3 regions of the Frankia sp. AgPm24 genome follow, and region 3 is predicted to be linked to each of the others. Evidence: predicted binding sites of a transcription regulator. Region 3 holds the regulator's gene; each other region holds the start of a gene.
What was found. Region 3 encodes LexA, which represses DNA repair genes until DNA is damaged. Its sites were predicted from a motif close to CGAACNNNNGTTCG; they were not measured.

Region 1 (10,413 bases), on a different contig from region 3:
CGCCGGAACCTTACGACCGCGCCGATAATGCGCCATACCACCAGTGTGCCGGACACCGACAGTGTCGGGTACCCGCCTGTCGGGTACCCCCTGCCGGTCAGCCGCTCCCTCGCGTGCTCCCGCCCGCACTCCCTCGGCATGGGTGAGTACGTCCGACCACCCATGGTGATCGGATTCGGCCCGTGCGCCCCGGGTATCGCCAGCCCGACGACAGCGGAGGGTACGACCGGTCACCCTTTCTGGTGAAGGTTGTGCGCACTGGCGGCCTTCTGGGCCACACTTTCCAGGAATGCGAAGGACCATGGCCCGACGGCGCACCATGTGTTCAACCTCGCCAGGCTGGAGGTTTGCCGTGGAGGCTCGACGCCGGACGACCAGTCCGCGCCGAACATCCGTTTACGCCACTTTCGTGCTGCTCAGCGTGGTGGCGACGGTGCTGCTGGCGGCGGGCGGCTGCGGCTCGCCAAGTTACCAGTATGTGACAAACAAGAAGGATGGTGCGTTTCTGCGGGTCCCGAATAGCTGGAGCCACCAGGAGATGCCCGGCCCGGCGTTGTTCGGGATCGACGCCCGCAACGTCAGCCCGGAGATGCTGCGCGGGCTGATGTCACGCGAATGGGTTGTCGGCCTGGACGCCGGTGCCCGCTTTGACGCCACCCGGCTGCTGGTTCCGGACGCGGCCGTGCCCAAGGGGTTCGCACAGGTGCGCCACCTGTTGCCCGAGGAGGCGAACGCGGTGTCCACCAACGACCTGCGCAACTTCGTGCTCTCGGTCGACGACGCCCAGGCCGCCCAGGAACAGGCGGTGCGCACCGACCCCTACGGCGCCCGACTCGAGCCGAGCTTCCTGCTGCTCGCCGACGAGGTCGTGCACAAGAAGGACGGTGTGCACGGCGTGCATCTGGTCTACCAGGTCAGGACCGACGCCGGTCTGGTGACGATCGACCAGACGAGCCTGCTCGACAACGGCCAGGCGGTGCTCTACCAGCTCATTCTCGCGTGCTCGTCGCTGTGTTACGCCCAGCACGGAGCACAGATCGGCGACGTGGCCAAGTCCTTCACGATCAAGCCCACGGACCAGGGGCAGTAGGGATGGGCGTGATGGACCACGCAGACCGGATCACCGACCTGACCGATCTCCCTGATCTCCCCGATCCCGGCCCGCGGCCCTCGGGCGGCTCGTCCTCGCTGGCCGGCCCGCCGGCCTCGGGCCCCGGTTCGCGCGACGCGGAGTCCCCCCAGGGACCCCGGCGCCGCCGGCTGTCGCTGTGGGACCGGTCGAAGTTCCTGCTGCTGCTCGGCGCGGTCTTCCTGTTCGTGGTCGCCGCGGAGGTCTCCGACGATCCGCTGATGACCTGGAGCGACGGTTTTCGCATCCAGGCCCGCCGGAGCGCCTGGGTGCTGGTCCTGCTCGGCATGGAAGTGCTGCGCCAGGTGCACATGTTCGTCGGCGAACGCTGGTCGGCCTACTACGTGTTCTGGACCGAGCGGGTGTTCGGTCGGCTGGAGCGGCGATTCCTGAGGATCAACGACTGGAACCGGTTCCGGTTGTCCCGGGCGGTCAAGTGGATCGTGGGTCTTGCCCTGGCCCTGTTCGTCTACGCCCGGTTGTCGCACACCTCGGTCTTCGACGCGCTGGTGAACATCCCCAGCGATCTGTGGCACGCGATTCCCATGGTGCTGCAGATCGTCCTGCTGATGCTGTTGGTCGTCGGCCAGTTCGTGGTGATGTTCTGGTTCCTGTCCAAGGGCGGCGTCGAGACGTACTTCCCCGAGGACATCACCACCCGTTTCGCGGACGTCTGGGGCCAGGACCACGTTGTCAGCCGGGTCCGGGAGAACGTCTTCTATCTGGAACGCCCGGAGGAGATCGAAAGCCGCGGTGGCCATGTGCCCGGCGGAATTCTGCTGTGGGGCCCGCCCGGTACCGGCAAAACCCTCCTCGCCGAGGCGGTGGCCGGTGAGACGGGCAAGCCGTTCGTCTTCGTCGATCCGGGTGCGTTCTCGGCGATGTTCGTCGGTGTGGGCCTGCTCAAGGTCAAATCACTGTTTCGCAAGCTGCGTAAGCTCGCGCTGCGCTACGGCGGTGTGATCGTCTTCTTTGACGAGGCGGACACGCTCGGTAGCCGCGGTGGTCTCGGCGGCAACTTCGGTGGTGGCGGTGTCGGCACCGGAGCCCGCTCCTGGTTCGCCCGGCAGGGCACACCGGCCGCCACCTCGCCGTCCCGTTCATCCCGTTCGTCCCGTTCGCCTGGACGGTCGCTGGCCGATGGGCACACGGCCGGACCGGGCTGCAACGGGCTGTCGTACCTGAGCGCGGCGGCCCAGGCGGAGATCGGCCGCGAGACGGCCCGCGAGCAGTTCGTGGTCGGTGGGGGTGGCGGCGGGTTCGACGGCACGCTGCAGGCGCTGCTGGCCGAGATGTCCGGGCTGAAGAAGCCCCGCGGCTTTTTCAACCGGGTCGTGCGGCGCACCCTCGGGATGCGCCCGAAGCCACCGCCGAAGTACCGCATCCTGGTGATGATGGCGACGAACATGCCGCAGTCCCTGGACGAGGCGTTGCTGCGCCCCGGCCGCATCGACCGCCAGTACAAGGTCGGCTACCCGAGCAAGGAGGGGCGGGTGCGCACCTTCGAGGGATACCTCGCGAAGGTGCGCCACGAGCTGACCCCCGGGCAAATCGACCGGCTGGCCGTGATGAGTCCCGAGGCCACCGGCGCGACGATCAAGGACACCGTCAACGAGGCGCTGGTCCAGGCGGTCAAGGACGGCCGGGAGGCGATCACCTGGCAGGACATGCTGCGCGCCCGGGTGATCAAGGAGTACGGCCTCGCCGACGACCACGAGCACATCGACCAGGAGCGGCACAGCATCGCCCTGCACGAGGCCTGCCATGCCGTCGTCGCCTACCGGATGCAGCGCGGTCGGGTGATCGACCTCGCGACCATCGAGCGGCGCGGCGGGGTCGGCGGGTTCGTCGCCCATGTCGCGGTCGAGGACCGGATGTTCATGTGGAAGTCCGAGATCGAGATCCAGGTGATGGTCTCGCTCGCCTCCCTCGCCGGTGAGCGGATGTTCTTCGAGGGGGACAACACCGTCGGTGTCGGCGGCGACCTGCGCAGTGCCACCACCCTGGTCGCCAGCTACCTGTCGTCCGCGGCGATGGGTGACACGCTCTCGTCCCGGCTGGCGATGCTCGAACAGCAGATGGGCAGCCTGTCGCTGGACGCGGACCGTCCCTTCGGCCAGCAGATCGAGTCCAAGCTGCGGGAACTCTACGAGCGCACCGAGGTGGTCCTGCAGGACAACCGGCGGGAGATCCTGGCACTCACCCATGCCCTGGAGGAACACAAGACGATCACCGGTGAGGACGTCGAGGCCATCATGGAGGGCGGGCTCGGCCCCACCGTGGACGGCCGTCGCTACCGGGAGCCGGACTTCCTGTCCGTCTTCGAGGGGTACCACTCCAACGCGGTCAGCGCGCACCGTGGTCAGACCCGGGAGGTGCACCGACTGCCGGAACTCGGCCGCGCCGCCGCCCGTCAGGTGGACGGTGCCCGTCAGGCCGAAGGGGCCGCCGGTGCCGCCGTGTCCGTCGACGAGCGGGAACGCAGGGAGAGCAGCGCGTAGCCCGCGCCGACGAACGCCGCGACCGCCGCGAGCACCAGACCCGCCCGCGGCCCGCACGACTGGGCCACCCAGCCGGCGATCGGCCCACCCACCGGCGTCGACCCGAGCAGCGCCACCGACCACAGCGCCATCACCCGGCCCCGCATGGCCGGGTCGGCGGCGAGCTGGACGGTGGCGTTGCCGGTCGAGATGAACGCCACACTGCCCGCCCCGACCAGCACCAGGGCGGCGAGTTCCACCGGCAGCGTCGGCGCGATCGCGGCCAGCAGCAGCACGCCGCCGAACACCGCCGCGATCAGGCCGAGGGGTCGTACGCCCACTCGCCGCCGTCGGGCGACGGCGAGCCCGCCGACCACCGCACCCGAACCCATCGCCGCGGTCATCAGGCTGTAGGTCGCCGCGTCGCCGTCGAACGTCTCACGGGCGACCAGTGGCAGCACCACCTGGAACTCGTAGGACAGCGCGCCGATGACCATCATCATGACCAGCGGGACGCGTAGCGTCCCGGTTCGCCACGCGTAGCGCAGCCCCGCCCGCAGCTGCCCCGGGGCCCGGTGCACGGGTGTGCGGGCGTGCAGTTCGGCGGTGTTCATCCGGCGCAGCGCGATCAGTACCGCGCCGAAGGACGCGGCGTTGAACAGGAAGCAGCCCGCGGTGCCGATGCCCAGAATGATCGCCCCGGCCAGCGCCGGCCCGATGATCCGGGCCGCGTTCATGGTCACCGAGTTGAGGGTGATCGCGTTGGGCAGATACTCGGGCCCGACCATCTCCTGCACGAAGGTCTGCCGGGTCGGGTTGTCCACCGCGTTGCACAGCCCGATGAGCATGGCCGTGACAGCGACCATCCACAGCCGGGCCGAACCGGTCAGGTCCAGGATGCCCAGGGTGAGCGCGGCCAGCCCCGATCCGGTCTGTGTGATCATCAGTAGTCGTCGCCGGTCCGACCGGTCGGCGATCACCCCGCCGTAGGGCCCGAACAGCAGCACCGGCAGGAACTGTGTGGCCGTGACCAGCCCCAACGTCGTTCCTGACGCGCCCAGCGACAGCACCAGCCAGCCCAGCGCGATCGTCTGCATCCAGGTCCCGCACAACGAGACGAGCTGGCCGGCGATGAACAGCCGGAAGTTACGCACGCGCAGGGCGGCGAACGTGCTGTTCGACTGCTCCCGCTGTGCTGCCGCTGCCGCTGCCGCTGCCGCTGCCGCTGCCGCTGCCGCTGCCGCGGGGGGCGCGCAGGCCGGCGGCGGTGAGATCACCCGCAGGGTCGCTGTGGCGGGTGGGGTCGCCGCTCTCGACGGCCGACCGGGACTGTCCACCTGCGGCACCATCCATGCACCTCCAGCAGCGGGAACGCCGCTGGCGCGATCGTTATTTCATGTCAGGTAAATATTATGCCGCGTGGGATCCCTTGGCATGCCTGGAAGTGTGACCTATGATCCGAACATGTGTTCGATTTCGGGTCGATGGTGGCGGCCGGTGATGGTGATCGTGATCGTGTGGGCGGCTGTCGACCCGCTCGTGCGCCGGGTCCACGGGGAAGGTGGTCAGCCATGATCGACGTCGAGGCGATGCTGGGGGGCGTCGTCGCAGCCGAGGTGAGCGAGCTCCCCGATGCGGAGGTCGCGGCGCTGGTCGTCGAGCTGCGGCGGCTGGTCGACGCGACCGACGCGCTGTGGGCGCGGGCGCTCGCCGAGTTCGATCGGCGCGAGCTGTGGCGGGCCGACGGTGCCCGTTCGGCGGTGGCCTGGCTGCGGCGTGAATGTCGGCTGGTGCATCCGACGACGGTTTCGGCTCTGCTGGTCGCGCGGGCGGCGCGGGCCCTGCCGGCGACCGGGGGCGCGTTTCGCGCCGGCGACATCAGCTTCGAGCATCTGCGGGCGATCGCGCCGGCGGTGGAGCCCACGCGCCTCGAGAGGGCGCGGCGGGCGGATCCGATCTTCGCCCGGGCGGCGTTGTGGATGAATCCGCGTCAGATGGGCGGTGTCGTGCGCACCTGGGTGCAACTGGCGGACGAATGAGGCCGTCGCCGTGGAGCCAGGCGCTGGCCTGGCGGGTCGGGGTGTGGTGGAGGTCGGGGTGTGGTGGAGCTGGTTCTGGCGGAGCGCGCTCGGGCCGCCGCGGCCCCTGGGGCAGGGGGGTCGGGCAGGTCCGGGCCAGGTCGCAGCCGTGGGCCGTTACAGCGGGATGTTGCCGTGCACGTTCTTGTGCGCCCGTGCGTCGGCGAGGGCGCCCGCCAGGGCCGAGGCGATGACACCGCGGGTGTTGCCGGGTGTGATGACCGCGTCGATGACGCCGAGCTCGACGGCGCGGTCCACCCCGCCGACGGTGCGCTCGTGTTCCTCGGTGAGCTCGGCGAGCACGCTGGGTCGCCGCTGGGCCGGCACGTCCGCGAGCGTGCGTCGGTGCAGGATGCCGACGGCCGCCTCGGCGCCCATCACGGCGATCTGCGCGTTCGGCCAGGCATAGACGGCGGTGGCGCCCAGCGAGGTGGAGTTCATCGCGATGTAGGCACCGCCGTAGGACTTGCGCGTGACCACGGTGACCCGCGGCACGGCGCACTCGGCGAACGCGTAGAGCAGCTTGGCACCGCGGCGCACGACGCCCTCCCACTCCTGGCCGACCCCCGGGAGGTAGCCGGGCACGTCCACGAGCACGACCAGCGGCACCCCGAAGGAGTCGCACATGCGCACGAAGCGGGCGGCCTTCTCCGCGGAGGTCGAGTCCAGGCAGCCGCCGCGGCGCAGCGGGTTGTTCGCGACCACACCGACGGTGCGCCCACCGAGGCGGCCGAGGGTGGTCACGATGTTCGGCGCCCACTTCGGGTGCAGCTCGACACCCTCACCGTCGAGCACCGCGCTGACCAGCGGGCGCACGTTGTAGGCCCGGCGCGGGTTCTCGGGCAGCAGGTCGGCGAGCTCGCGGTCGGGCACCTCGCCGATGTCGCGCTGGTCCGCGAGCAGTTCGGCGAGTTCCCGGGTGCGCTCCATCGCCTGTTCCTCGGAGTCGCACGTCACGTGCACGACCCCGCTGCGCTTGGAGTGCACCTCCGGGCCGCCGAGGCTGGTGGCGGTGCACTCCTCGCCGGTCACCGAGCGGACCACGTCCGGGCCGGTGACGAACACCTTGGCCTCGGGTCCCATGATGACGATGTCGGTCAGCGCCGGGCCGTAGGCGGCGCCACCGGCGGCCGCACCGAGCACCAGTGAGAGCTGGGGGATGCGCCCGGAGGCGCGGACGGTGGCGGCGAAGATGCGCCCGACACCGTCGAGCGAGGCGACGCCCTCCTGCAGCCGTGCGCCGCCGGAGTGCCAGATACCGACGACCGGGCAGCCCAGACGCACCGCGGACTCGATGGCGTGGACGATGCGGGCGCATCCGTCGCGCCCCATCGCGCCACCCTGTACCGTCGGATCCGTCGCGAAGGCGACGACCTCGTTGCCGCGGACCAGACCATGGCCGGCGACCACGCCGCTGCGGTCGGTCGCCGCGAACACGGACAGTGTGTCGGGGTCGAAGAACCGGGCGAGCCGAGCCTCGGGCGTGCGTGGGTCGACTCGGTCGAGTGTGGAAAGACTCACCGTGCGTCTCCTTGCCTGGACGGCGTGGGACTGGAATCGGCGGAAGGTCGACGGGCGACCGTCCGGGCCTGCTAGCCGGTTCCCGTCTGTTCACGGTCCGGCGACGATGGGCACCCGCCCGTGGGCCGGGTGTGGCCGTGCCAACAGGGAGCTGCCCGCGTCACGGCAATAGGTAGCGCTGGGTGGCGGAGGAGGTCGGGGCGGGCCGCGGCGGTCCCGGTCGCGCTGTGGGCCGGTGGGCCGCGGCGTCGGCGGCAGGCCGTGCCGGGCGGTGGGATGCTCCGCCCGGCAGGCCCCTCACACCGTGAAGGCCAGACAGACGTCGTGGCCGCCGAAGCCGAACGAGTTCGACAGGGCCGCGCCACGGGTGATCGTGCGGTTGTCGACCGCGACGACATCGAGGGCGATCTCGTCGTCGAGCGCGTCGAGGTTGCGGGTCGCCGGGATGATCCGTTCGCGCAGCGCGAGGATCGTGGCGATCGCCTCGACCGCGCCGGCCGCACCCAGCAGATGCCCGGTCATCGACTTGGTGGCCGTGATGGCCACCTGGTCGATATGGTCGCCGATCGCCGAGCGCAGCGCCACGGCCTCGGCGAGGTCGCCCGCCGGGGTCGACGTGGCGTGCGCGTTGATGTGCACGACGTCGGTGGCCGTGAGCGACGCCGAACGCAGCGCCGCCCGCACCGCCCGGGCCGCACCCGCACCCTCGGGGTCGGGCGCCGCGATGTGGTAGGCGTCCGAGCTGATCCCGGCGCCGGCCAGCACGCCGTGCACCCGGGCGCCTCGGGCCGCCGCGTGCTCGGCGGCCTCCAGCACGACGATCGCCGCGCCCTCGCCGAGCACGAAACCATCGCGGGCCTTGTCGAACGGTCGCGACGCGGTCTGCGGGGTGTCGTTACGGCGGGACAGCGCCTGCATCTGCGCGAAGCCGGCGATCGGCAGCGCGGCGATCGCCGCCTCGGTGCCACCGGCGATCACCACGTCCGCCCGCCCGGCCCGGATGATGTCCAGGCCGAGCGCGATCGCCTCGGAGCCCGAAGCGCAGGCGCTGACCGGGGCATGTACCCCGGCCTTCGCCCCGAACGCGAGCCCGATCGTGCTGGCCGGGCCGTTGGGCATGAGCATCGGCACCGTGTGCGGGGAGACCCGTCGCGGTCCCTTCTCCCGCAGCACGTCGTGCTGGGTGAGCAGCGTCAGCACCCCACCGATACCGGAGGCGACGCAGGCCGCGAGGCGCTCCTGGTCGACCTCGGGGGTGCCGGCGTCGGCCCACGCCTCCCGGGCGGCGACCAGAGCCATCTGCTGGCTGCGGTCGAGAGTGCGCGCCTCCACCCGGCCCAGGGGGAGTTCGGCCGCCAACGGCGCGGCGATCTGGACCGGGAGCTCGTCGATCCAGTCCTCGGTGATGCGTCGGGCGCCGGAGCGGCCTGCGAGCAGCCCCTCCCACGTCGTGGCGACATCGCCACCGAGGGGAGTTACTGCCCCGAGGCCGGTGACGACGACCTGCCTGGGGGTGGTGGTCATGCCGCCACACCCGCCCGCTGGATGTACGACACGGCGTCGCCGACGGTCTTGAGGGACTTCACGTCGTCATCCGGGATCTTCACCGAGAACTTCTCCTCGGCGGCCACGACGACCTCGACCATCGACAGCGAGTCGACGTCCAGGTCATCGATGAAGGTCTTGTCCGGAGTGACGTCCGACGGGTCGACACCGGCAACCTCTTCGAGGATGTCGGCGAGACCGGCGAGGATGTCCTGGGACATGGTGGTGCCTCCTGTGCAGTGTGGTCTGGCGGGTGCGCCAGCGGTCAGCCGACCGCTTCGGACGCCGGCCGCGCAACGTGGGTCGGGGTCAGGGTGGTGGTGCTGGTCATGGGCAGCGCACGACCTGACCGCAGTAGGTCAGGCCGGCGCCGAAACCGAACAGCAGGACCGGGTCGCCGCGGCGGATCTCGCCGGCGTCGAGCAGGCGGGCAAGCCCTAGCGGAATACTCGCGGCGGAGGTGTTGCCCGAGTCGACGACGTCGCGGGCGACGGCGGCGTTCGTGGCGCCGATGCCCGTCGCGAGTGCCTCGACGATCCGCAGGTTGGCCTGGTGCGGAACGATACCCGCGAGCTGCTCGGGCGCCACGCCGGCCCGCTCGCAGACCTCCCGCACCGCCGGTACGAGCGAGATGGCCCAGCGGAACACCGACTGGCCGGACATCCGGAACAGGTTGTCGCCGCCGCCGGGCACCTGGATCGCCTCGTGGCGGGAGCCGTCGTGGCCCCACACCGCCGGGCCGATCTCATCGGTGTCCGAGGCGCCGACCACGGTCGCGCCGGCGCCATCGGCGAGCAGGATGCACGTGGAACGGTCATCCCAGTCGGTGTAGTCGGAGAGCCGTTCGGTGGCGACGACGAGCACATGGCGCACACCGCCGCCGCGGACCATGTCGGCCGCGGTGGAGATGGCGTAGCTGAAGCCCGCGCAGCCGCCGTTGAGATCGAACGCGCCGGCTCGCAACGCGCCGACCCGGTGCGCGATCTGCGGGCCGACCCCGGGGATCTGCGACGGGGAGGTGCAGCTCGCGGCGATGACCAGGTCGATGCTGTCGGCAGTCAGACCGGCGGAGGCCAGCGCCTTCTCGGCGGCCACCGCGCCCATCACGGCCGTGGTCTCCTCGTCGTCGGCGATCCGGCGGGTCACGATGCCGGTGCGGGAACGAATCCACTCGTTGGAGGTGTCGACCCGCGTGGCGATCTCGTCGTTGGTGACCAGCCGGGCCGGGCGGTACACCCCGAGCCCGAGCATCCTGGCGCCGGTCATACCTGCCTCCCGACGAGCGCGTCGTCCTCGGCGGAGATGCGTGGTCGCACCCCGTCGGGCACGCTGGGCGGTGGGCCCGCGTGCTCGGCGATGAGGTCGCGGGCCGCGCTCAGGTCCTCGGGGGACTTCACCGCGAGGATCTTCACACCGGGCAGCTCACGGCGGGCGATCCCGGCCAGGGTGCCGGCCGGTGGCAGCTCGATGATCGCCGTCACCCCCCGTTCGCGCAGGGTGGCCAGGCACAGGTCCCAGCGCACCGGCGCGGCGACCTGGGTGACCAGCCGGGTGAGCAGCTCACCGCCGTCGGCGATCAGCGCCCCGTCGGCGTTGGACGCGATGGCCACCTCCGGGGCCGCGGGACGAAGCCCACCGGCCACCGCGGCCAGCGTCTCGC
Region 2 (10,413 bases), on a different contig from region 3:
GACGGCGTGGCCCGGTGGGTGGACAGCCGCGAGAGCCGACCACGTACCCGGCGCGGCAACGGCGGCGACTCGTGCCCAAGCCGCGGGATGACCGGAGCGCTCTGCGACCCTCCGGACGCGCCACCGCCAGGCGCGTCACCGGCCGAGAGCCCGCTGCCGGGCGTCGCCGCCTCGGACGGACCATCCGGCGCCCGCTCGGGCACCGGATGCGGGCCACCCGACTCCGGGCCACCCGACTCCGGGCCCACCAGCTCCGGGCCCACCGACGGGCGAGCCGCCGGCTCGAGGGCCGCCGGCTGACGGCCCGTGAGCTCACGAGCCGCCGGCGCGCGGCCGGACGCCGGGCGCGCGGGCGTCGCCGCCGACCTCGGCTCCCTGGTGGGGGCCGAGGCGGACGACGACGCTCCGGTGGTCACCGGCGCTGCCTCAGGCACGGGCCGCTCCAGACTGGGGACTGCTCTGACGAGCGTAACCCCGGGACCGGCCCCCGCCTTCCGCAGACCAGTGCCGATTTAGGTCAAATCGCCAGAAGTGGGACAATATCCAGTGTTCCAAGCCGCGAGCGGCCGGGCAGGAACGACAGTTCCATGAGCACCGTCAGTGCGACCACCTCGGCGCCGCACTCCACGAGCAGGCCGTGTGCGGCCGCGGCGGTGCCCCCGGTGGCGAGCACGTCGTCCACCAGCAGCACCCTCTCACCCGCGGGTACCGCGTCCGCGTGGATCTCGATGGTGGCGCTGCCGTACTCCAGGTCGTAGGTGGCGCTGCGGATCGGTCCGGGCAGTTTGCCCTTCTTGCGGATCGGCACCAGGGCGGCACCGATCCGGTCGGCCACCGGGGCGGCCAGCAGAAAGCCGCGCGCCTCGATGCCCGCGATAGTGGTGGCACCCCGCTCCCGCGCGATGTCCGCGATGGCGCCGATCACCACGCCGAACGCGGTGGGTGACGACAGCAGCGGGGTGATGTCCTTGAACACGACGCCGGGCTGCGGCCAGTCCGGGATGTCCCGGACGTGGCTACGCAGCACGTCGGCGGCCGCGTCGTTCGTGGCGGACCGCTGGGGTACTACCTCGCCGATGCCTGTCATCGTTTCGTTCCGCCCACTTTCGGGTTAGTCCGCTGCCTGTGTTCCAGACGGTCCGGCACAGCCGGCGCCGTACGCGGGACCCGCCCGGCCTGTTCGTGTCACTCCGGCAGACGTTTCCTACCGTCGCTTCTTACCGCTTGGACGCCCCCGACGCCCGGGCTTGCGCTGCCCGGCGCGTCGCGGAGCTGCACCTGGCTGCGGCCGACGGGCCGCACCGCCGATGTTTACGCCCGCGGTCACCGGCTCCCCCCACGCCCCGCCGTCTCGGCCCTCCCCCGGGCCCGCGGCCCCCGAACCACCGGGCCCGTCCAGGTGGTCCGAACCGTCGTCACCGTCGCCGAGGCCCCGCGGGCCACGGCCGACCACCCGCGCCGCCTGGGCACCGGAGGTGTCCGCGGCGAGGCCCTCGCCGGAGCGGGCCCGGCGGGCCCGATCGCGGGCGACCCGCGCGTCGAGGGCCACCACCGCGGGATCGGAGCGCTTGAGGTCGACCAGCAGCGGCGTCGCGAAGAACAACGACGAGTAGGTACCCGACGCGATACCGACGAACTGGGCGAGCGCCAGGTCCTTCAGCGTGCCGGCGCCCAGCAGCCCGGCGCCGACGAACAGCAGCGACGCGACCGGGATCAGCGCGATCAGCGAGGTGTTCAGCGAACGGACCAACGTCTCGTTGAGGGCGTCGTTCGTCGACTCGGCGTAGGTGCGCCGGGTGGACGTCGCGATTCCCGCGGTGTTCTCCCGCACCCGGTCGAACACCACCACCGTGTCGTACAACGAGAAACCGAGAATGGTCAGGACTGCGATCACCGTGGACGGGCTCACCTCGAACCCGACCAGCGAGTACACACCCATCGTGACAATCAGGTCGTGCACCAGCGCGGCCATCGCGGCCATCGCCATCTTCCACTCGAAACGCACCGACAGGTAGATGACGACCAGGATGAGAAAGACGATCAGACCCTGGATCGCCTTCTTGGTGATCGTCGAACCCCAGGAGGAGCCCACCGTCGACACGGCGATGTTGCGGTCCGGATCGGAGATCGAGAACTGCTTCGCCAACGCGTTGGTGACCTGCTCGGTCTGCTGATCGGTGAGCGTGCGGGTCTGCACCCGGAACTGGTGGGACGTCTCGAGCTGCTGGATCACGCTGTCGGACGGGTCGATCCCCGCGTTCGCCAGCGTGTCCTCCACCTGCTCGACGGTGCCGCCGTTGCTCGGCAACTGGAACACCGCGCCGCCGGAGAACTCGATGCCGAGGCTGAAACCCCGCACGATCATGCTGATGACGCAGATCGCGACGACGACACCGGACACCGTGTACCAGGCCCGGCGGCGGCCGACGAAGTCCGCGTGGAAGTCGCTGCGGTAGATCCGCGCGAGCAGTGCCATCGTCTCAGCTCTCCCGCTTCTGCCCGGCCGGCGTCGGCCGCTTGGCCAGACGCGCCCGGGTGGTGGCCACCGGGACTGCGGCGGCTCGTCCGCCGATCATCTTCGGGCTCAGTCCCGAGAAACGACTGACGGAGAACAGCCTGCGCCGCACCAGCAGCGCTACCAGCGGCCGGGTGAAGATGAACATGATCAGTACGTCGCTCAGGGTGGACAGACCCAGCGTGAAGGCGAACCCGCGCACCGAGCCGATCGACAGGACGTAGAGCACCGCGGCGGCGAGGAACGACACGGTGTCGGCGGCGAGCATTGTGCGCCGCGCGGCGGGCCAGGCCCGGTCGGCGGCGACCCGCACCGTCCGACCGGCCTGCACCTCGTCCTTTATTCGTTCGAAGTAGACGACGAACGAGTCGGCGGTGACACCGATCGACACGATCAGACCGGCGATGCCGGCGAGGGTCAGCGTGAAGCCGATCGCGCTGCCCAGCAGCACCACCGACGCGTAGATGATCCCGCCGCTGACCACCAGAGAGGCCACCACGACGATGCCCATCGCCCGGTAGTACAGGAACGAGTAGGCGATGACGAGCAGCAGACCGATCCCGCCGGCGAGCAGGCCACCGTGCAGGGAGTCGCGACCCAGGGTCGGCGAGATCGACTCCGCCTGGGACCGCTCGAACGCCAGTGGCAGCGCACCGTAGCGCAGCACGTTGGACAGATCATCGGCGTCGGACTGGTTGAAGGAGCCGGAGATCTGGGCCGTGCCGGCGATGCGCTCGTTGGTCTGCGGCGCCGACTGGACGACGCCGTCAAGCACGATCGCGACCTGCTTGCCGATCGTCTGCTCGGTGAGGCGGGTGAACTTGCCCTGGCCGGAACCGGTGAACTCGACGTTCACCACCCACTGCCCGGTGTTGATGGACGTGGTGCCGCCACCGCCCTGCAGACCGGCGGACGCGGTCTTCACGTCCGTGCCGACGACCGACGCCGGCATCAGCAGGTACTTGGTGGTGCCGTCGCGGTCACAGGCCGCGATCCAGTCCTGCGCCTTGTCGGTGCTCGCCGCCGAGCGGCGCACGTCGCTGGGCGCGCAGGTCAACGCGGTGTACTGGGCCACGACACTGGCCGGCGGCGCGGCCGCGGCGGCGGCTGGATCGGTGGCCTGCGTGGGCGCCGGGGAGGCCGTCGTCGACGGAGCAGGGGAGGCCGAGGGCGCCGCCGATGGGGCGGTGCTGGCGGCGGGGGCGATGGTGGCGGCGGGCGCGGCGAGCACGGTCGAACCGGACCGGGCGGAGAAGGACACCGCCTGCACCGCGAGACCCGAACCCTCACCCGGCAGACCGAGGGCCGCGGGCCGCTGGGTCGCGGTCGGGCTCGGCTGGGTGGCCGCGCCCGGCGCCACGCTGGGTGTCGGTGCCACCGACGGAGCGGGAGTCGCGCTGCCCGCGGGGGCGGGGGTCGCGCCGGGGGCCGGCGTCGCCGTCGGCGCCGGGGTCGGTGCCGCCGCGGTGGCCGCATCGGCCTGGTAGACCTGACGGAAGCGCAGTTCGGCGGTCTGACCGACGAGGTCGACGACGTCGCTGCGGCCACGGCCGGGCACCGAGATCTCGATCTGGTTGCCCGTGCGGTGGACCTCGGACTCGGCGACCCCGAGCCCGTCGACGCGTTGGCGGATGATGTCGACAGCCTGGTTGATGGCGCCGGAGTTCACCGACTGGCCACCCGTGGCCCGAGGGGTCAGGATGACGCTCGTGCCACCTTGGAGATCGAGACCGAGCCGGGGGGTCCAGGTGCCGGTGACGGCCATAAGGCCGTAGAGCAGGGCGAACAGCCCTCCGAGGATCCCCAGCCGGGTCCATGCGGAGGTTCCCGCGGAAACCCGTGCCGAGCGGCGTGCCACGTGCGAGCCCCTTCCTCATGCACCGGCTGACCGGCGCTGGTTCGCCTCGCCGTGCCCGGAGCGGCGTTGCTCAACGTACCCGAACGAATGTCACCGAGGGTACGTTCCGAGCCCCTGGCGGTGACGCGGCGACTGTGCGTCACCCGGTTCTACGACGACCCGCGGTCACAGCTCCTTGCGTAGCCGGTCGGGCGTTCCCACGTCGCCGTTACCGGTCGTCTCGCCACCGGCCGACGTACCACCGGCTGGCGTACCACCGGCTGGCGTCTCGCCGGACGCCGCTCCGTCGGCGGCGGGTGTGTCGCCGATGCCCTCGCCGGTCGAGCCGGCACCGTGTGCGCCGACACCATCACCGTGGTCATGGTGATCGTGGTCGTCGTGGTCGTCGTGGTCGTCGTGGTCGTCGTGGTCGTGATCGTGGTCGTGGTCGTCCTGGTCGCCAGGGGAACTCAGCACGCGGGCGACCGCGCTACGACTGAAGCGGCAGACGACGTCCGGGGCGATCTCGAGTAGGATGTCGCCCTCGTCCAGCTCGACGACGGTGGCATAGAGACCGGCGGTGGTCACCACCAGGGTGCCCGGTTCGATCCGCGACGCCTCCTGCTGCTGGGCCTTGGCCCGGCGGCGCTGCATCGAGAAGATGTAGACCACGACGAGGACGAGGAGCAACGGGAGCAGAAACCCGCCGATCGATCCACCTTCGCTGTTGCCCGCCGCCGTCGTCATGTACGCGCCCACATCCCGTCCTCCTGAACTGTTGCGGCGATCGTACGTATCGAACGGGTGCGTTCGGTGGGCAGGGCCCGGGAGTCCGGTTTGTACCGCCGCACGCGCCGTCGCCAGGCTGCCGCGGCAGGTCAGCCAGCGTCGGGGAACAGCGCCGTCTGGCTGCGCCCAAGCGGGTCACTGACCGGTTCGACACCCAGATGCTCGAAGGCCGCCGGCGTGGCCACCCGGCCGCGGGCGGTGCGGATCAGCAGGCCGGCCCGCAGCAGGAACGGCTCGGCCACGTCCTCGACGGTCTCGGTCTCCTCACCGACCGACACCGCGAGCGTCGAAAGTCCGACCGGACCGCCACCGAACCGGGTGACCAGGGCTTCCAGGACGGCCCGGTCGAGCCGGTCAAGCCCGAGCCCGTCGACGTCGTAGACCCGCAGCGCGGCGGCGGCGACCTCACGGGTGACCGTGCCGTCGGCACGCACCTCGGCGTAGTCGCGGACCCGGCGCAGCAGCCGGTTCGCGATCCGTGGGGTGCCCCGCGAGCGACCGGAGACCTCGTCGGCGCCCTCGGGGGTGAGCCGCACGCCGAGCAGCCCGGCGGAGCGGGTGAGCACCTGGGTGAGCTCGTCGGGACGGTAGAAGTCCAGGTGGGCGGTGAAGCCGAACCGGTCGCGCAGCGGTCCGGTGAGCAGCCCGGAGCGGGTCGTCGCCCCCACCAACGTGAACGGGGCGAGCGCCAGCGGGATCGCCGTCGCCCCGGGGCCCTTGCCGAGGATCACGTCGACCCGGAAGTCCTCCATCGCCGAGTAGAGCAGCTCCTCGGCCGGCCGGGCGATGCGGTGGATCTCGTCGAGGAACAGCACCTCGCCCGGGGAGAGCGCGGTCAGGATCGCGACGAGATCGCCGGCACGCTCGATCGCCGGGCCGCTGGTCATCCGCAGGGGAACCCCGAGCTCCTCGGCCATGATCATGGCGAGGCTGGTCTTGCCCAGGCCGGGCGGACCGGACAGCAGCACGTGATCCGGCGGTGTGCCGCGGGCCTGGGCGCCCTCGAGCATGATGGTCAACTGTTCGCGAACCTTGCCCTGGCCGACGAACTCGCTCAGGGTGTGCGGCCGCAGACCCGCCTCGAACGCCCGTTCCTCGGCGTTGGCGACCGCCGAGACCAGGCCCTGCTCACCCATCCGCGCCGCCGGGGCAGGCGCTTGGCCACTGTCGGGACGGCCCGCGGCGGGCCGTCATCGGCGCAGCACGGCGAGGGACCCACGCAGCAGCGTCGCCGCGTCAGGCTCGGAGACGGGGATGGCGGTCTCGGAGACCGCGTCGCCCGTGGGAGTGTCGCCCGCGGGATCGGCGAGCGGAGGGTCTGCGAGCGGAGGGTCTGCGAGCGCGGCCAGCGCCCGGGCGACGGCGTCCTCGGCTTCGCGGGCGGAGTAGCCAAGCCCGCCCAGGGCCTCCCGCACCGAGGCCGCGACCGTGCCACCGGGACCATGCTCGCCGGGGCTGCCCGCCCGGGCCTGCGCACCCGCCCGCGGGCCGGGCACAGCCGCGGGACCGCGCGGGGGGCCGAGGCGGTCGCGCAGGTCCAGCACGATGCGCTGGGCTCCCTTGCGGCCGATGCCGGGTACCCGGGTAAGGGCGTTGAGGTCCTCCTCGGCGACGGCGCGCCGGACCGTGTCGGGATCGTGCACGCCCAGGACGGCCTGGGCCAGTTTCGGGCCGACGCCGGCCGCGGACTGCAGGACCTCGAAGACGTCCCGCTCGTCGGGCATGGCGAAGCCGTACAGGGTCAGTTCCGTCTCGCGCACGACCAGGGTGGTGGCCAACGAGGCCGGCTCCCCCACCCGCAGGGACGCAAGCGTCGCCGGGGTGCACTGGACCAGCAGCCCCACCCCGCCGACCTCGACGACCGCGGACAGCGGCCCCAGCGCGGTGACCGTGCCCGACACCGAGGCGATCACCGCGTGCCCCCGGGGCCGGCGGCCGCCCGCATCCGAGCCAGGGCCGGGCCGCGCCACAGGTGGCACAGCGCCAGCGCCAGCGCGTCGGCGGAGTCGGCGGGCCGCGGCACCTCGGCCAACCCGAGCAGCTTGGTGATCATAAAACCGACCTGTGCCTTGTCGGCCCGGCCGCTGCCGGTGACGGCCGCCTTGACCTCACTGGGCGTGTACAGCACCACCGGCAGATCCCGCCGGGCAGCCAGCATGATGGCCACCGCGCCGGCCTGGGCGGTGCCCATCACCGTGCGCACGTTGGCCTGGCTGAACACCCGCTCCACTGCCACGGCCTGCGGCCTGGTGCGGTCCAGCCAGGCGTCGATCCCGTCGGCGATGGCGCGCAGCCGATCGGCCACATCCGCCCCGGCCGAGGTGCGCAGCACCCCGACCTCGACCAGGGTGGCCCGGGTGCCGACGCCACCGTCGACCACTCCCACGCCACACCGGGTCAGCCCCGGATCGACTCCGAGCACCCGCATCCATCCTCCCGAGTACGCACGCCGCTGGGATCCCACCGCCGAAGAACCCGCCGCAGGGAACTCGCCGCGGGAGGACGCGCACCGCGGCGAGAACACTCGTTCGATACTACGGCGTGCGGCGCAACCACGACATCCACGACACGCCGACCGCGGCCGATCGGACGCCCCCGGCGGTGTGCCCCGGCGTTCGGGCGCACTCAGCTGGTGACCAGCTCCATGACATCGTCGGAGATGTCACCGTTGAACCAGACGTTCTGCACGTCGTCCAGGTCCTCGACCGCCTCGACCAGCTTGAGCACCTTGGCGGCGGGCTCGGCGTCCAGCTGCACGCTCACGCTCGGCAGCCAGGAGATGTCGGCCGAGCTGACCTCGAGCCCGGCGTCGGTCGCCGCGACCCGCACCGCGTGCAGATCGGTCGCCTCGGAGATGACCTCGAAGTCGTCGCCGAGGTCGTTGACCTCCTCCGCGCCGGCGTCGAGGACGGCCAGCAGCACGTCATCCTCGGTCAGCCCGTCCCGCTTGGCCAGCAGCACGACGCCCTTGCGGTTGAACAGGTACGACACCGAACCCGGGTCGGCCACCGTCCCACCGTTGCGGGTGATCGCCACCCGCACGTCGGACGCGGCCCGGTTGCGGTTGTCGGTCAGGCACTCGACGAGCACCGCCACCCCGGCCGGCCCGTAGGCCTCGTAGGTGATGCTCTCGTAGTTCACGCCGCCGCCGAGTTCACCGGAGCCGCGCTTGACCGCCCGGTCGATGTTGTCGTTCGGCACCGACTGGGACTTCGCCTTGGCGATGGCGTCCGCGAGCGTCGGATTGCCGGCCGGGTCTCCCCCGCCGGTCTTGGCCGCGACCTCGACCGTCTTGATCAGCTTGGCGAACAGCTTGCCGCGCCGGGCGTCGATGACCGCCTTCTTGTGCTTCGTGGTCGCCCACTTGGAGTGACCGCTCATGTCCTGCCCCTCTTACTCGCAATCACCGACCTGATCCGGATGATCGCACGATGTCGACGAAAAGCCGGTGTACCCGGAAGTCACCGGTGAGCTCGGGATGGAACGCCGTCGCCAGCAGCGACCCCTGACGGACCGCCACCGGCGCCTCGGCGACACGGGCCAGTACCTCGACCGTGTCGCCTGCCTTTTCCACCCATGGTGCCCGGATGAAGACCGCATGCACCGGCGGTCCCGGCACACCGACGACGTCGAGGTCCGCCTCGAACGAGTCGACCTGCCGGCCGAACGCGTTGCGCCGGACCACCATGTCCAGCCCGCCGACCAGAGGCTGGTCGGGTCGGCCGTCCACGACGTCCCGTGCAAGCAGGATCATGCCAGCACACGAGCCGAACACGGGCAGGCCCGCCAGCACCCTCTCCCGCAGCGGTTCCAGCAACGCGAACACCCGCAGCAGCCGCCCGATGGTGGTGGACTCCCCGCCGGGCAGCACCAGGCCGTCGACCTCGTCGAGCTCCGCGACCCGGCGGACCTCCACCGGCCGGGCCCCGGCCGCCGCGAGCGCGCGCGCGTGCTCGCGGACATCTCCCTGCAGCGCGAGGACGCCGATCCGCGGGCCGCTCACCAGCCACGATCGGCGTAGCGGGCGGCCGGCGGCAGCTCGGAGACGTTGATGCCGACCATCGCCTCGCCGAGGCCACGGGACACCTTCACCAGGACATCCGGGTCGTTGTACATGGTCGTGGCCTCGACGATCGCCCGGGCCCGACGGGCCGGGTCGCCGGACTTGAAGATCCCGGAGCCGACGAACACACCGTCGGCGCCGAGCTGCATCATCAGCGCCGCGTCCGCCGGGGTCGCGATGCCGCCGGCGGTGAACAGCACGACCGGCAGCCGCCCGAGCCGGGCCACCTCGGTGACCAGGTCGACCGGGGCGCGCAGCTCCTTGGCCGCGGCGTACAGCTCCTCGGCCGGCAGGGCCGAGAGCCGGGCGATCTCCGCGCGGATGGTGCGCATGTGCACCACGGCGTTGGACACCTCGCCGGTGCCCGCCTCACCCTTGGAACGGATCATCGCCGCGCCCTCGGCGAGCCGGCGCAGCGCCTCGCCGAGGTTCGTCGCACCGCAGACGAACGGGACGGTGAACTTCCACTTGTCGATGTGGTGATGCGGGTCGGCCGGGGTGAGCACCTCGGACTCGTCGACATAGTCGACGCCGAGCGCCTGCAGCACCTGGGCCTCGACGAAGTGCCCGATGCGCGCCTTGGCCATCACCGGGATCGACACCGCGGCCACGATCTCGGAGATCATGTCCGGGTCGCTCATCCGCGCGACGCCGCCCTGGGCGCGGATGTCGGCGGGCACCCGCTCCAGGGCCATGACGGCGACGGCGCCGGCGTCCTCGGCGATGCGCGCCTGCTCCGCGTTGACCACATCCATGATCACGCCGCCCTTGAGCATCTCCGCCATGCCACGCTTGACGCGGGCGGTGCCGGCGTGGCGAGCCGCGTCGCCGTCACGGGGGGAGTCGGCCGCCAAGCCGCTGTTGGGGGCGCTCTGGGCCTCGGACATGATGTGCCGTCGCTTTCGCTTCCAGTCGGGCACCACACACGGGCCGGCACCGCCGTCGTCCACGCCGCGCCCGATCGGACGCCGCGGGAGAGGTCGGCTGCCCGGCCCGGTGATTCCCGTGTGGGTGGGTCGGTATCCCATCGTACGGCGCGGTCCGGTCGGCCATCGGTGCCGTGGGCGGGGCAGCCCGGTCAGGGCCGACGCTCAGGAGGCGAGGCCCGGCAGATCCCCCCGGACCGGCAGCGCGTCGTCGATCTCGAAGTAGGTGGGGCTCGGCCGACGTCCGACCAGGTGCAGCAGCCGGATCAGCCGGCGCCCGGCC
Region 3 (10,413 bases):
CCACCGGTACCACCGCGAGCGCCGCATCGGCTGGTACCGCCGTGAGTCGGGACGACACGCGCCGCGCGGTGTGGAACGGCGAGCTTCGATACGACGACGCGCCCTACGGTGTCGGTTATCTAGTAGCCGTGTGGATCCGGGGGGATGCGGGTCGTGAGGAATTGCGCGTGTGACCTGCCAGCGGGGATTCGGCGTACCGAGGTAGCGGGGCTGGCCGCACTGCGGGCCGAGGTGCCGGCGGGTCCGGTGGTGCTGCTGCTCGCCGGGTTCGCCGCGAGCAAGGAGGACTGGCTGCCGGTCCTGCCGGCGCTGGTCGCCGCCGGGTTCGACGTGACCGCTCTGGATCAGCGCGGCCAGTACGAATCGCCCGGGCCGGACGATGTCGAGGGTTATGCGCTGACCGCGCTCGCCGGGGACGTCCACCGGGTGGCGGCGGCGCTCGGTGGCGGACCGGTGCACCTGGTGGGGCACAGCTTCGGTGGTCTGGTCGCGCGGGCCGCGGTACTCGCCGAACCCACCGCGGTGCGCACGCTGACCCTGCTGTCCTCCGGGCCCGCGGGTATCGTGGGACGCCGCCGCGCGGCGCTGCGCAGGGTCGCGCGGGTACTGCGCCAGGATGGGCAGCCTGCGGTGTGGGCGACGTTGCAGGCCGTCGCACGCCCCCGCCCCGACCACACCGACGCGTTTCTGCGCCGACGTTTCTTCGCGCATCACCGCGCGGGCCTGGTCGCGGTCAGTGACCAGCTGCTGTCGGCCCCCGACCAGGTGGACGAACTGGCCGCGGTGGCCCGCCTGGCGGGGCTGCCCGTCCTGGTGGCACATGGTGACGGCGACGATGGCTGGCCGGCGACCGTCCAGGCCGACATGGCCCGGCGACTCGCCGCCCTCTACGAGGTGATTCCCGCCGCCCGCCACGACCCGGCCGCCGACAGCCCGCAGGCCCTCGCCGACCTCCTCATCCGCTTCTGGCAACCCGACAACCAGGCCCAGGCCGAAGCCCAGGCCGAGACTCGGGCCCATGCCGAGGGCCATGCCCAGGCCCAGGTGTCCGGAGCGGCCTGAACCGCCCCGCGTAGCTCCCGGCCGCCGCGCACGGCCCGGGCGACCATCACATATCGTGATCTTCTGGCCGGACGGGTGACTGTCGGTGCCCGGGGGTCCGTTATCGGCGGTGGGGGTTGGCCGGAGATCCACCGGGAGCGGCCTGGGCCCGCCGGCATCCGGTGGCCGTGGCACGATCCTGATCGTGACGAACGGGTCGGCGAGTGCGGGGAGTACGGAGAGCACGGCGGGCGCGGGAGGTACGCGGCGGCCGGTGCCACGGGGCCCGGTGGTGGCGGTGGTGGGGCCCACGGCGGCGGGCAAGAGCGACCTGGGCATCGAGCTCGCGCTCGCGCTCGGCGGTGAGGTCGTCAACGCCGACTCGATGCAGCTCTACCGTGGGATGGACATCGGTACCGCCAAGGTCCGCCTGGACGAGCGCCGCGGCGTGCCGCACCATCTGCTCGATGTCTGGGACGTCACGCACGCCGCCGATGTCGCGAGTTTCCAGCTGGACGCCCGGCGGGTGATCGACGCGCTGCTGGCGGCCGGACGGGTCCCGGTGCTCGTCGGCGGCTCGGGACTGTACGTGCGGGCCGCCCTGGATGATCTCAGTTTTCCGGGCACCGACCCGGTGGTGCGCGCCCGGTGGGAGGCCGAGCTGACCCGCCGCGGCTCGGGGGAGCTGCACGCGGAGCTGGCCCGTCGGGCGCCGCGGGCCGCCGAGGCGATCCTGCCCAGCAACGGTCGGCGGATCGTGCGGGCCCTTGAGGTCGTCGAACTGACCGGGGATTACGCGGCGACCCTGCCGGAACAACGCGCGGTCTATGACGTCGTCCAGATAGGCGTGGACCGAGACGATCTCGACGAGCGCATCACCCAACGGGTGGACAGAATGTGGAACGCGGGTTTTCCCGATGAAGTGCGTCAGTTGGTGGAGGGCGGTCTTCGGGAAGGTCGCACGGCGTCACGTGCGCTCGGATACGCTCAACTCCTCGCCTGGATGGACGGCGCAATGGAGTCCACAGATCAGGCCAAGCTGGCCACAATTTCCGCGACGCGGCGTTTCGCCAGGCGGCAAAGATCCTGGTTTCGCCGGGATAACCGGATATCGTGGCTGAACCAACCGGACGTCACACAGGCGCTGCGGCTGGTGGTTCGATCTGACGGGTGACCGGTTCGTCCGATCGCCGGAGACGTGGTCGTCGCAGGGCCGCGGCGGCGTGGAATCCGGCCCGCGGCGGCCTGTCCCGCGCGGCGTCTGGAGAGATCGCTGTGACCGTGCCCGCCACCGCCGGTGGTCTGCCACCTGACCTGGCTCTCGTCCCCGCGCTCTACGCGGCCTTCGACGATGGCTCGCTGCGGCTGCACTTCCAGCCCGAGGTGGATCTGCGCAACGGTTCGGTGCCCGGGATGGAGGCGCACCCGCGGTGGCAGCATCCCGAGCGGGGGGTGTTGGGTCCCGCGGAGTTCATGCCGATCGCCGCGGCGGCCGGGCTTGTCCACCAGGTCGACCAGTGGGTGCTGCGGATGGCGGTGACCGAGGCCCGGACCTGGCATCGGATGGCGGTCGGCACCCCGATCCGTCCGCCTCGGCTCTGGGTGAACATCGACGGGCGCCAGCTGGCCAGCCCCGCCTTCGTCACCGAGGTGGACCGGCTGATGTCCGGGCGGCTGCTGCCCGCCGGCGCGATCGGCCTGGAGTTCAGCGAACGGGCGCTGGGCCTGGCCGCTCCGGTCGTGCCGGGCCTGCTGGCCCACCTGCACGCCCTCGGCGTCGCGCTCGCGGTCGAGTCGTTCGGAACCTGGTTCGGTTCCCTGGCCGTGCTCGATCTGCTGCCGCTCGACCTCGTCAAGCTGGACGGTCTGTATCTCCAGGCCACCATGCGTGACCTGGAGGGGGAGGCGGTCGTGGCGGCGATCGTCCGCCTCGCGCACAGCCGGGCGCTGACCGTCGTAGCCGACGGCGTGGACTCCGCCCGCCTCGCCACCCGGGTCCATGACCTGGGCTGCGACCGTGCCATCGGCCCGGTGTTCTGCCCGCCGGTCCCCGTCGAGGACGCCCGGATGATCGCGCTCGGCCGGGGCCGCCCGGAGCGCTGGCACCGTCCGTCGCAACGCACCGACGAGCGGCTGCGAGCCTGGGTGTCGGCCGCCGGACCACGAAGCGGAGCCGAACCCAGCCAGACCGAACCGCAGCGGGCTGAACCGCGTTGAGCCGGGCTGAGCGGCCGCGGGCACGCCCGTACGATGTGCCGGTGCGCGATGACCAGCAGCTGCGGTTCGTCAAGGGGCAGGGCACGGGCAACGACTTCGTGATCCTGCCCGATCCGGACGGCGATCTGAACCTGACCCCGGAGCTGGTCCGGGCGTTGTGTGACCGGCGTACCGGTATCGGCGCGGACGGTGTCCTGCGGGTCGTGCTGTCGGCCGCGGCACCGGAGGCGGTGCCGTTCGTCGGTTCGGCCCGCTGGTTCATGGACTACCGCAACGCCGATGGTTCGCTCGCCCAGATGTGCGGCAACGGGGCCCGGGTGTTCGCCCGCTACCTCGTCGAGGCCGGTTATGTCCGCCCCGGCGGCTTCGTGCTGGCGACCCGGGCGGGCCTGCGCCGCGTCGAGGTGCCGCCGGTCGGGGACGTCACCGTGGAGATGGGCCCGCCGTCCTTCTCCGCGCGGGCCGCGGCGGGCCCGTCCGCGCCGCCGGTCAGCGTCGCCGGGCGGGAGTTCGACGCGGTCGCCGTGTCGATGGGCAACCCGCACGCCGTCTGTTTCGCCGACGATCTGGACGTCGCGGCGCTGCGTGGCCTCGACCTGAGCCGGGCGCCGCGGTTTCGCGCCGACGACTTCCCCGAGGGAGTCAACGTCGAGATCGTCGTGGATCGCCCGGGTGGCGGCGTGGCGATGCGGGTCTACGAGCGCGGGGTCGGGGAGACGGCCTCCTGCGGCACGGGGGCCTGCGCCGTGGCCGTGGCCTGGGCCGACCGCCATGGTCGCCGCCCCACCGGGGCGACGGCTGCTTCTGCGGGCGACGGCGGTGGTGCCGGTGCCGGTGCCGGTGCTGGTGGCGGTGAGGTCGAGGTGGCGGTGGACGTGCCCGGCGGGGTGCTGAACGTTCGGTGGCGGGCCGACACGGTGTTGTTGCGGGGGCCGGCCGAGCTGGTCTTCGACGGGGCGGTGCGGATCGGGATGCTCGGCGGTACGGGTCCGATTCCGACAAGACCGGCGCCGGCGGGCGAGCCTAGCCTGCGGTCATGACAGCCACCTTCAACGGCACTGGACTGATCGTCTCCGACCTGGCCCGCAGCCTGGCCTTCTATCGTCGGCTGGGGCTTGCCATCCCGGCCGACGCCGACGCCGAACCGCACGTCGAGGTCGTCCTGCCCGGCGGGCAACGGCTGTTGTTCGACACCGAGGCCACCATCCGTTCCTTCGATCCGGCCTGGGCGCCGGCCAGCGCCGGTCAGGGTCGGATCAGCCTCGCCTTCGCCTGCGAGGGCCCGGCCGAGGTCGACGCCGTCCACGGGGATCTGGTCGCTGCCGGGTACGAGAGTCACCTGGCGCCGTGGGACGCCTTCTGGGGCCAGCGTTACGCGAGCGTCGTCGACCCCGACGGCAACACCGTCGACCTGTACGCACCGCTCGCGGCCACCGTCCCGGCGAGTTCCTGACCACGGCTCGTCCACCTGGTTCGTGGGCCGTCAACGCGGCGGCGGCGCGTCCACGGTCGGTGCGTCCACGCTGCTCGGTGCGTCCACGGTCGGTGTGACCCTGGCGGAGGCGAGCAGGTCGGTGGCGGTGAGGCCGGTGAGCGCCCGTACCTCGTGGGCGAGATGGGCCTGGTCGGCGTAGCCGGACAGGGCGGCCGTCAGGGCGAGTCCGTGGCCGGACCGGGCGGTGCGCAACGCCTCCTGCAGACGCAGGACGCGGCCCAGGGTCTTCGGGCCGTAGCCGAAGACCCGCCGGCTGCGGCGCAGCAACTGGCGTTCGCTCAACCCGACCGACCGTGCCAGCGCGCCCACCGTCACGCGCGCCCGCACGGCGGACACGATCGCCGGCGTCATCGGGTCGGACAGCCGCGTATCCGGTTGCCGTTCGAGCAGCGCCGTCTGGATGGCCAGCGCCCGGGCCGCGGTCTGCGGCCCGGCGGCGGCGACCTGGTCGGCGAGACGCCGGGCCGGGCCGTCGCCCCACAGCGCGGCCAGGTCGATCCGGCTGTCGCGCAGCGCCGCGGCCGGGGTGCCCAGCCGGGCCGGACCGTGACCGGGATCGAACCGGACGCCGACGTGGTGCACCCCGGATGCCCAGGGCACGACGGTGGCGGCCGTATCCGGACCGGCGACGATCAGCCGGCCATCCGAGCTCCAGATGATGTCGATGCCGCCGTCGGGAAGCACCCGGTGCGCCTCGCCGGCCTGACCACCCGGGCCGGCGTGGATCGCCCGATCGGGCCGGTCCGATCGGGCGATCCAGACGGTGGCCGGCAGCCCGATGGCGCGGCGCTCGCGATACACGAGCCCGACGCTACGCGCCATCTCGGCCGACCGGCGGCGTGGCACGAAGCATCGACCGGGATCGAACACCGCCGGAGATCCGCCCGAAACCATTCGCGATCGCCGCGTCGGCGTGGGACCCTGGCAGACGACGGAAGGACGACCGCCGCCCGCGGTACGCGGGTCGCGCAGCCCTTCCGATGGTCGCCGCACACGCGCGTGACCTGGCCAAACGAAGCGACGCGGAATGCCGCGGCAGCGGGCCGCGTTGAGAACGGATGGTATGACACTTCCTGCCGACGCCCTGGATGCGTCCACCATGGACAGATCACTCATCGAACTCGCCGACGACGATACGGCGGCGCTTTCTGGTTTCTTCGCCGATTCGGGTGATGGTTTCGACCTGGCGGATCGCGTGGCTCTGCGCCGCGTGCCGGGCCTGGCGACCGAACTCGAAGATGTCACCGAGGTCGAGTACCGGCAGCTCCGACTGGAGCAGGTCGTGCTCATCGGGGTGTGGACGTCGGGCTCGCTGCGGGCGGCCGAGGCGTCCATGGCGGAGCTCGCGGCCCTGGCCACGACGGCGGGTTCGGCCGTGCTCGACGCCCTCGTGCAGCGCCGCGACCGGCCGGACGCCGCGACCTATGTCGGCTCGGGCAAGGCGCGGGAACTGGCCGAGGTCGTCGCCGCGACCGGTGCCGACACGGTGATCTGCGACGGTGAGCTCACCCCGGGCCAGCTCCGTCAGCTCGAGGAGATCGTCAAGGTCAAGGTGATCGACCGTACGGCGCTGATCCTCGACATCTTCGCCCAGCACGCCACGTCCCGAGAGGGCAAGGCTCAGGTCGAACTCGCCCAGCTGCAGTACATGCTGCCGAGGTTGCGTGGCTGGGGTGAATCCATGTCCCGGGCCGCCGCCAGCGGCGGTGGTCGGGCACCCATCGGTACCCGCGGCCCCGGTGAAACCAAGATCGAGACGGACCGGCGTCGGCTGCGGGCGCGGATGGCCCGGCTACGTCGTGACCTGGCCGAGATGTCGACCGTGCGGGAGACCAAGCGTTCGTCGCGGCGCCGCGGCGAGGCGCCGTCGGTGGCGATCGCCGGCTACACCAACGCCGGCAAGTCCTCGCTGCTCAACCGGCTCACCGGTGCCGGAGTGCTGGTGGAGGACGCGCTGTTCGCCACCCTCGACCCCACCGTGCGCCGGGCGACCCTGCCCGACGGGCGGGCGTTCACCCTGACCGACACGGTCGGGTTCGTCCGTCACCTGCCGCACCAGATCGTCGAGGCGTTTCGCTCCACTCTGGAGGAGGTCGCCGATGCCGATCTCATCCTGCACGTGGTCGACGGCTCCGCCGCGGATCCGGCCGGGCAGATCTCGGCGGTGCGGGAGGTCCTCAACGACATCGACGCGGGCGGCGTACCCGAGCTGATCGTCGTCAACAAGGTCGACGCGGCCGAACCGACGGTGCTGGCCGAACTGCGTCAGCTCGCTCCGGACGCGGTGTTCATCTCCGCGCGCACCGGAGACGGCCTCAACGCGCTCGTCGAGGCCCTGAGCCTGCGGGTGCCACATCCGGACGTGGAGCTCACGGTCCTGCTCCCGTACACGCGGGGTGACCTCGTCTCGCGGATTCACGCCATCGGCGAGGTTCTGAGTCAGGAACACACCGGTGACGGCACGCGCCTGACGGCTCGGGTCTCACCGGCGCTCGCCGCGGATCTCGACATGTTCCGCGCCTGAGCGGGGGCCGGGCACCCCGGCATTGACCTCCACCCGAACTGGCCGGCCGCCCCCAGGCGGCCGGCCATCGCCCGTCAGACCCGGCGCAGCACCGCGACGATCCGGCCGAGGATGGACGCGCCTTCACCCGGGATGTCACTGAAGCTCGGGTTCTCCGGGTGCAGCCACACCTTGCCGTCACGCACCCGCAGGCGCTTGACCGTGGCCTCACCATCGATCATGGCGGCGACGATCTCGCCGTTGTCCGCCACCGGCTGCTGGCGCACGACCACCCAGTCGCCGTCGCAGATCGCCGCGCCCACCATCGACTCGCCGACGACCCGCAGCAGGAACAGGGTGCCCTCGCCGACGATCTCCCGCGGCAGCGGGAAGACGTCCTCGATGGCCTGCTCGGCCAGGATCGGCCCACCGGCGGCGATCCGCCCGAGCACGGGCACGTATGTCGCCTGCGGATCGCTGGCGGCACCGGGGGCGGCCGGCGCCTCGCCGGGGAACGCCGGCACCACTGTCGCGGCGCTCCCACCGCCACCGGCGCGGCGCGGGCGGTCGGCGCCGAGCACCTCCATCGCCCGCGGCCGGTTCGGGTCGCGCCGGATGTAGCCCTTCTCCTCCAGCATCTTCAGCTGGTGCGCCACGCTGCTGGTACTGGTGAGCCCGACTGCCTCGCCGATCTCCCGCACACTGGGCGGGTATCCGCGCCGCTCCACGGCCGCCCGGATGACCTCGAGCACCTTGCGCTGCCGGGGGGTCAGTCCGGGCGCGTCCGCGGGGTTGTCCGGGAAGGGCCGCACGTTGCCGCGGGCACCGCCTCGGCGCGTTCCCCTGCTTTGGGTGGTCATCGCTTACCGCTCTCCTCGTCGCATACCGCGTAGTGGCCGGACGGCAACCCCAGGTCGCGGACCGTGATTCCACGCGATCGCTGGTCACCTGGGGTGCCCAGCCTCGCCACGGCGTGCAGTGTCCGCGACCGGGGGGGATCGTCCGGTCCACACCTGATCGTCTTGACGGTAACCGGATGGTCGCGGAATCTCAAACGTCTGTTCGAGCGTGTCTCTTCCTCTCCCCGCGGGCCCGTGTCACAATCGACCAGTAGTTCGATCGAACGGGAGTTCGTAACCGGCTCCTGTCCGCTCGCTCCGGGAGGTTGTCGTGAGTGTGGACCACGCGACGCGGGTCGTCGATCTGGCGGTGGTGCGGGCCCAGCGGCGCGGTGGCGCCGGCGGGTGGGCGTGCCATCCGTCCACGGGGTTCCGGGGCGCGATGGGGGCTTCCGCAGCCGTGGCGGCGTCCGGGGGCGTGGCGGGTTCCCGGGTCGGGGGTGGCGCCGAGCCGCCGTTGAGGCTGACCCGGCGGGGTCGGGCGGTCGTCGTCGCGGTCATCGCGCTGTGTGTCGCGGCCGCGCTCACGGTGATGGTGCCGCGTGCGTCGCTGGTGCGGGCGGATGAGCCGCGGCGCGGGCATCTGGTCGTGGCGGGGGAGACCCTCCGGGAGATCGCCGTCGCGCTCGATCCCGATGCCGACACCGGGGCCGTGGTCGATCGGCTGATGCGGGTCAACCACCTGTCCTCGCCCGATCTCGTGCCCGGTGAGTTCCTGCTGCTGGAATGAGGTCGGCGCGGTCGCGAACGCCGGCTGGAGCGGGCTGTGCCGGTCGTGGCGGGGCGTGGCGGCCGGGTACCCCCGACGGGTCGAACACCCTGAGTCCTCGGCCTGGCGGCCGGCCGGTTGTCGCGGTGACCTGCCGGTATCCCACGGTCCCGGCCGGCACGGCGGTGCTCGCGGACGGTTGCGGACCATCCGCGCACGGGTGTCCCAGCGTGGCACTGCGGGGGGTCGTTGTCCCAGCCATGGTGTGGTGCGCTAGGGTTGGGCACAACATCTGGTGCGTCGAGAGTGGCGTCGAGAGTGGCGTCGAGAGTGGTCGTGCCGGTCCGGGCTGAGGAGGCGTCAACGCGTGCGGTGCCCGTTCTGCCGGCACCCGGACAGTCGTGTCGTCGACAGCCGGGAAGCCGAAGAAGGCTCGGCGATCCGCCGGCGGCGTTCCTGCCTGTCGTGCGGGCGTCGGTTCACGACGATGGAGGAGGCCTCGCTGCGGGTGGTCAAGCGCAGCGGGGTGGCTGAGCCGTTCAGCCGGGCGAAGGTGGTCGCCGGTGTGCGCAAGGCCTGCCAGGGCCGGCCGGTACGCGATGACGATCTCGCCCTGCTCGCGCAGCGCGTGGAGGACGCGGTGCGCTCCGCGGGCTCCGCGGAGGTTCCCGCCGAGGCGATCGGCCGGGCGATCCTCGGCCCGCTGCGGGAGCTCGACGAGGTGGCTTACCTGCGGTTCGCGTCGGTGTACCTCGCCTTCGAGTCGCTCACTGACTTCGAGAACGCGATCTCGGCGTTGCGGGCGGAGACATCCACCTCCCGCCGCGAGCCCGTTCACCCGGCCAGTCCCGTTGACCCGGCGGGTGAGCGTCCGTTCGGCGTGGGCTCGTCCCGTTCCGCGCTCCATGGCACCGGCCCGAACGGTGCTGGTCCGCCGGGCGGCGGCGCGCGGGCGCCCGGCCCCCTGGTCGAGGTCGCGGCCGAGCACGGCTGACCGCGCCCGGCTCGCATCGCTCGTAGCTCGAGTTCTGGAAGCACGACCTCGCCACGCCGGTCCGCCCCGGTGAGTTCCGGGACGACCTGACCCCGCCGACGTGGATTTATTCCGTATGCCCCGATTCGCTATGCCGCTACGGCCCGCCCGTCCTGGGATGCCGGCCGAGTAGCCGCCGCGGTCGGTGGTGCGCGGGCATCTCAGGCACAGCGCGGCCGCCGCGTCATGGCGAGCCGGCCCGCGCCGAAAAGCAGTGCGCCGAAGAGCACAAGGACACCACGAGGAGCGTCATGACCGAAAGCCGCGGCACGAAGGCGAGCAAGGCGGCGGCCAGGCCGTCCGGGCTGAGGATTCGCCGTTCGCGGACGACCGCCGGGGTCCATCCGTACGACGAGGTCACCTGGGAGTCCCGGGACGTCGTCATGACCAACTGGCGGGACGGCTCGGTCAACTTCGAGCAGCGCGGGGTGGAGTTTCCCGACTTCTGGTCGGTCAACGCCTCCAACATCGTGACGAGCAAGTACTTCCGCGGCGCGATCGGCACGCCGGTCCGGG

Region 1: a site for LexA is predicted at 5,069-5,082, ahead of MXD61_RS09755 (DUF222 domain-containing protein). Genes of this name have one in related genera too.
Region 2: a site for LexA is predicted at 7,659-7,672, ahead of ruvC (crossover junction endodeoxyribonuclease RuvC). Genes of this name have one in related genera too.

Annotation. Positions count from the first base shown of each region.
Region 1 covers NZ_JALKFW010000165.1:39,729-50,141, reverse strand. Annotated here, with positions in the region: gene MXD61_RS09775 (hypothetical protein) at 1-36, opposite strand, end outside; gene MXD61_RS09770 (hypothetical protein) at 437-1,090, shown strand; gene MXD61_RS09765 (AAA family ATPase) at 1,093-3,630, shown strand; gene MXD61_RS09760 (MFS transporter) at 3,561-4,769, opposite strand; gene MXD61_RS09755 (DUF222 domain-containing protein) at 5,181-5,648, shown strand; gene MXD61_RS09750 (carboxyl transferase domain-containing protein) at 5,805-7,208, opposite strand; gene fabF (beta-ketoacyl-ACP synthase II) at 7,506-8,732, opposite strand; gene MXD61_RS09740 (acyl carrier protein) at 8,729-8,974, opposite strand; gene MXD61_RS09735 (beta-ketoacyl-ACP synthase III) at 9,081-10,019, opposite strand; gene MXD61_RS09730 (ACP S-malonyltransferase) at 10,016-10,413, opposite strand, start outside.
Region 2 covers NZ_JALKFW010000208.1:72,916-83,328, reverse strand. Annotated here, with positions in the region: gene MXD61_RS21270 (RelA/SpoT family protein) at 1-434, opposite strand, end outside; gene MXD61_RS21265 (adenine phosphoribosyltransferase) at 518-1,087, opposite strand; gene secF (protein translocase subunit SecF) at 1,205-2,476, opposite strand; gene secD (protein translocase subunit SecD) at 2,481-4,373, opposite strand; gene yajC (preprotein translocase subunit YajC) at 4,539-5,111, opposite strand; gene ruvB (Holliday junction branch migration DNA helicase RuvB) at 5,231-6,277, opposite strand; gene ruvA (Holliday junction branch migration protein RuvA) at 6,332-7,054, opposite strand; gene ruvC (crossover junction endodeoxyribonuclease RuvC) at 7,051-7,569, opposite strand; gene MXD61_RS21230 (YebC/PmpR family DNA-binding transcriptional regulator) at 7,767-8,522, opposite strand; gene pdxT (pyridoxal 5'-phosphate synthase glutaminase subunit PdxT) at 8,545-9,144, opposite strand; gene pdxS (pyridoxal 5'-phosphate synthase lyase subunit PdxS) at 9,141-10,091, opposite strand; gene MXD61_RS21215 (hypothetical protein) at 10,296-10,413, opposite strand, start outside.
Region 3 covers NZ_JALKFW010000002.1:25,272-35,684, forward strand. Annotated here, with positions in the region: gene MXD61_RS00965 (hypothetical protein) at 1-173, shown strand, start outside; gene MXD61_RS00970 (alpha/beta fold hydrolase) at 154-1,062, shown strand; gene miaA (tRNA (adenosine(37)-N6)-dimethylallyltransferase MiaA) at 1,316-2,215, shown strand; gene MXD61_RS00980 (EAL domain-containing protein) at 2,317-3,258, shown strand; gene dapF (diaminopimelate epimerase) at 3,300-4,298, shown strand; gene MXD61_RS00990 (VOC family protein) at 4,295-4,711, shown strand; gene MXD61_RS00995 (AraC family transcriptional regulator) at 4,742-5,554, opposite strand; gene hflX (GTPase HflX) at 5,817-7,277, shown strand; gene lexA (transcriptional repressor LexA) at 7,352-8,116, opposite strand; gene MXD61_RS28280 (LysM peptidoglycan-binding domain-containing protein) at 8,427-8,885, shown strand; gene nrdR (transcriptional regulator NrdR) at 9,232-9,858, shown strand; gene MXD61_RS01020 (vitamin B12-dependent ribonucleotide reductase) at 10,149-10,413, shown strand, end outside.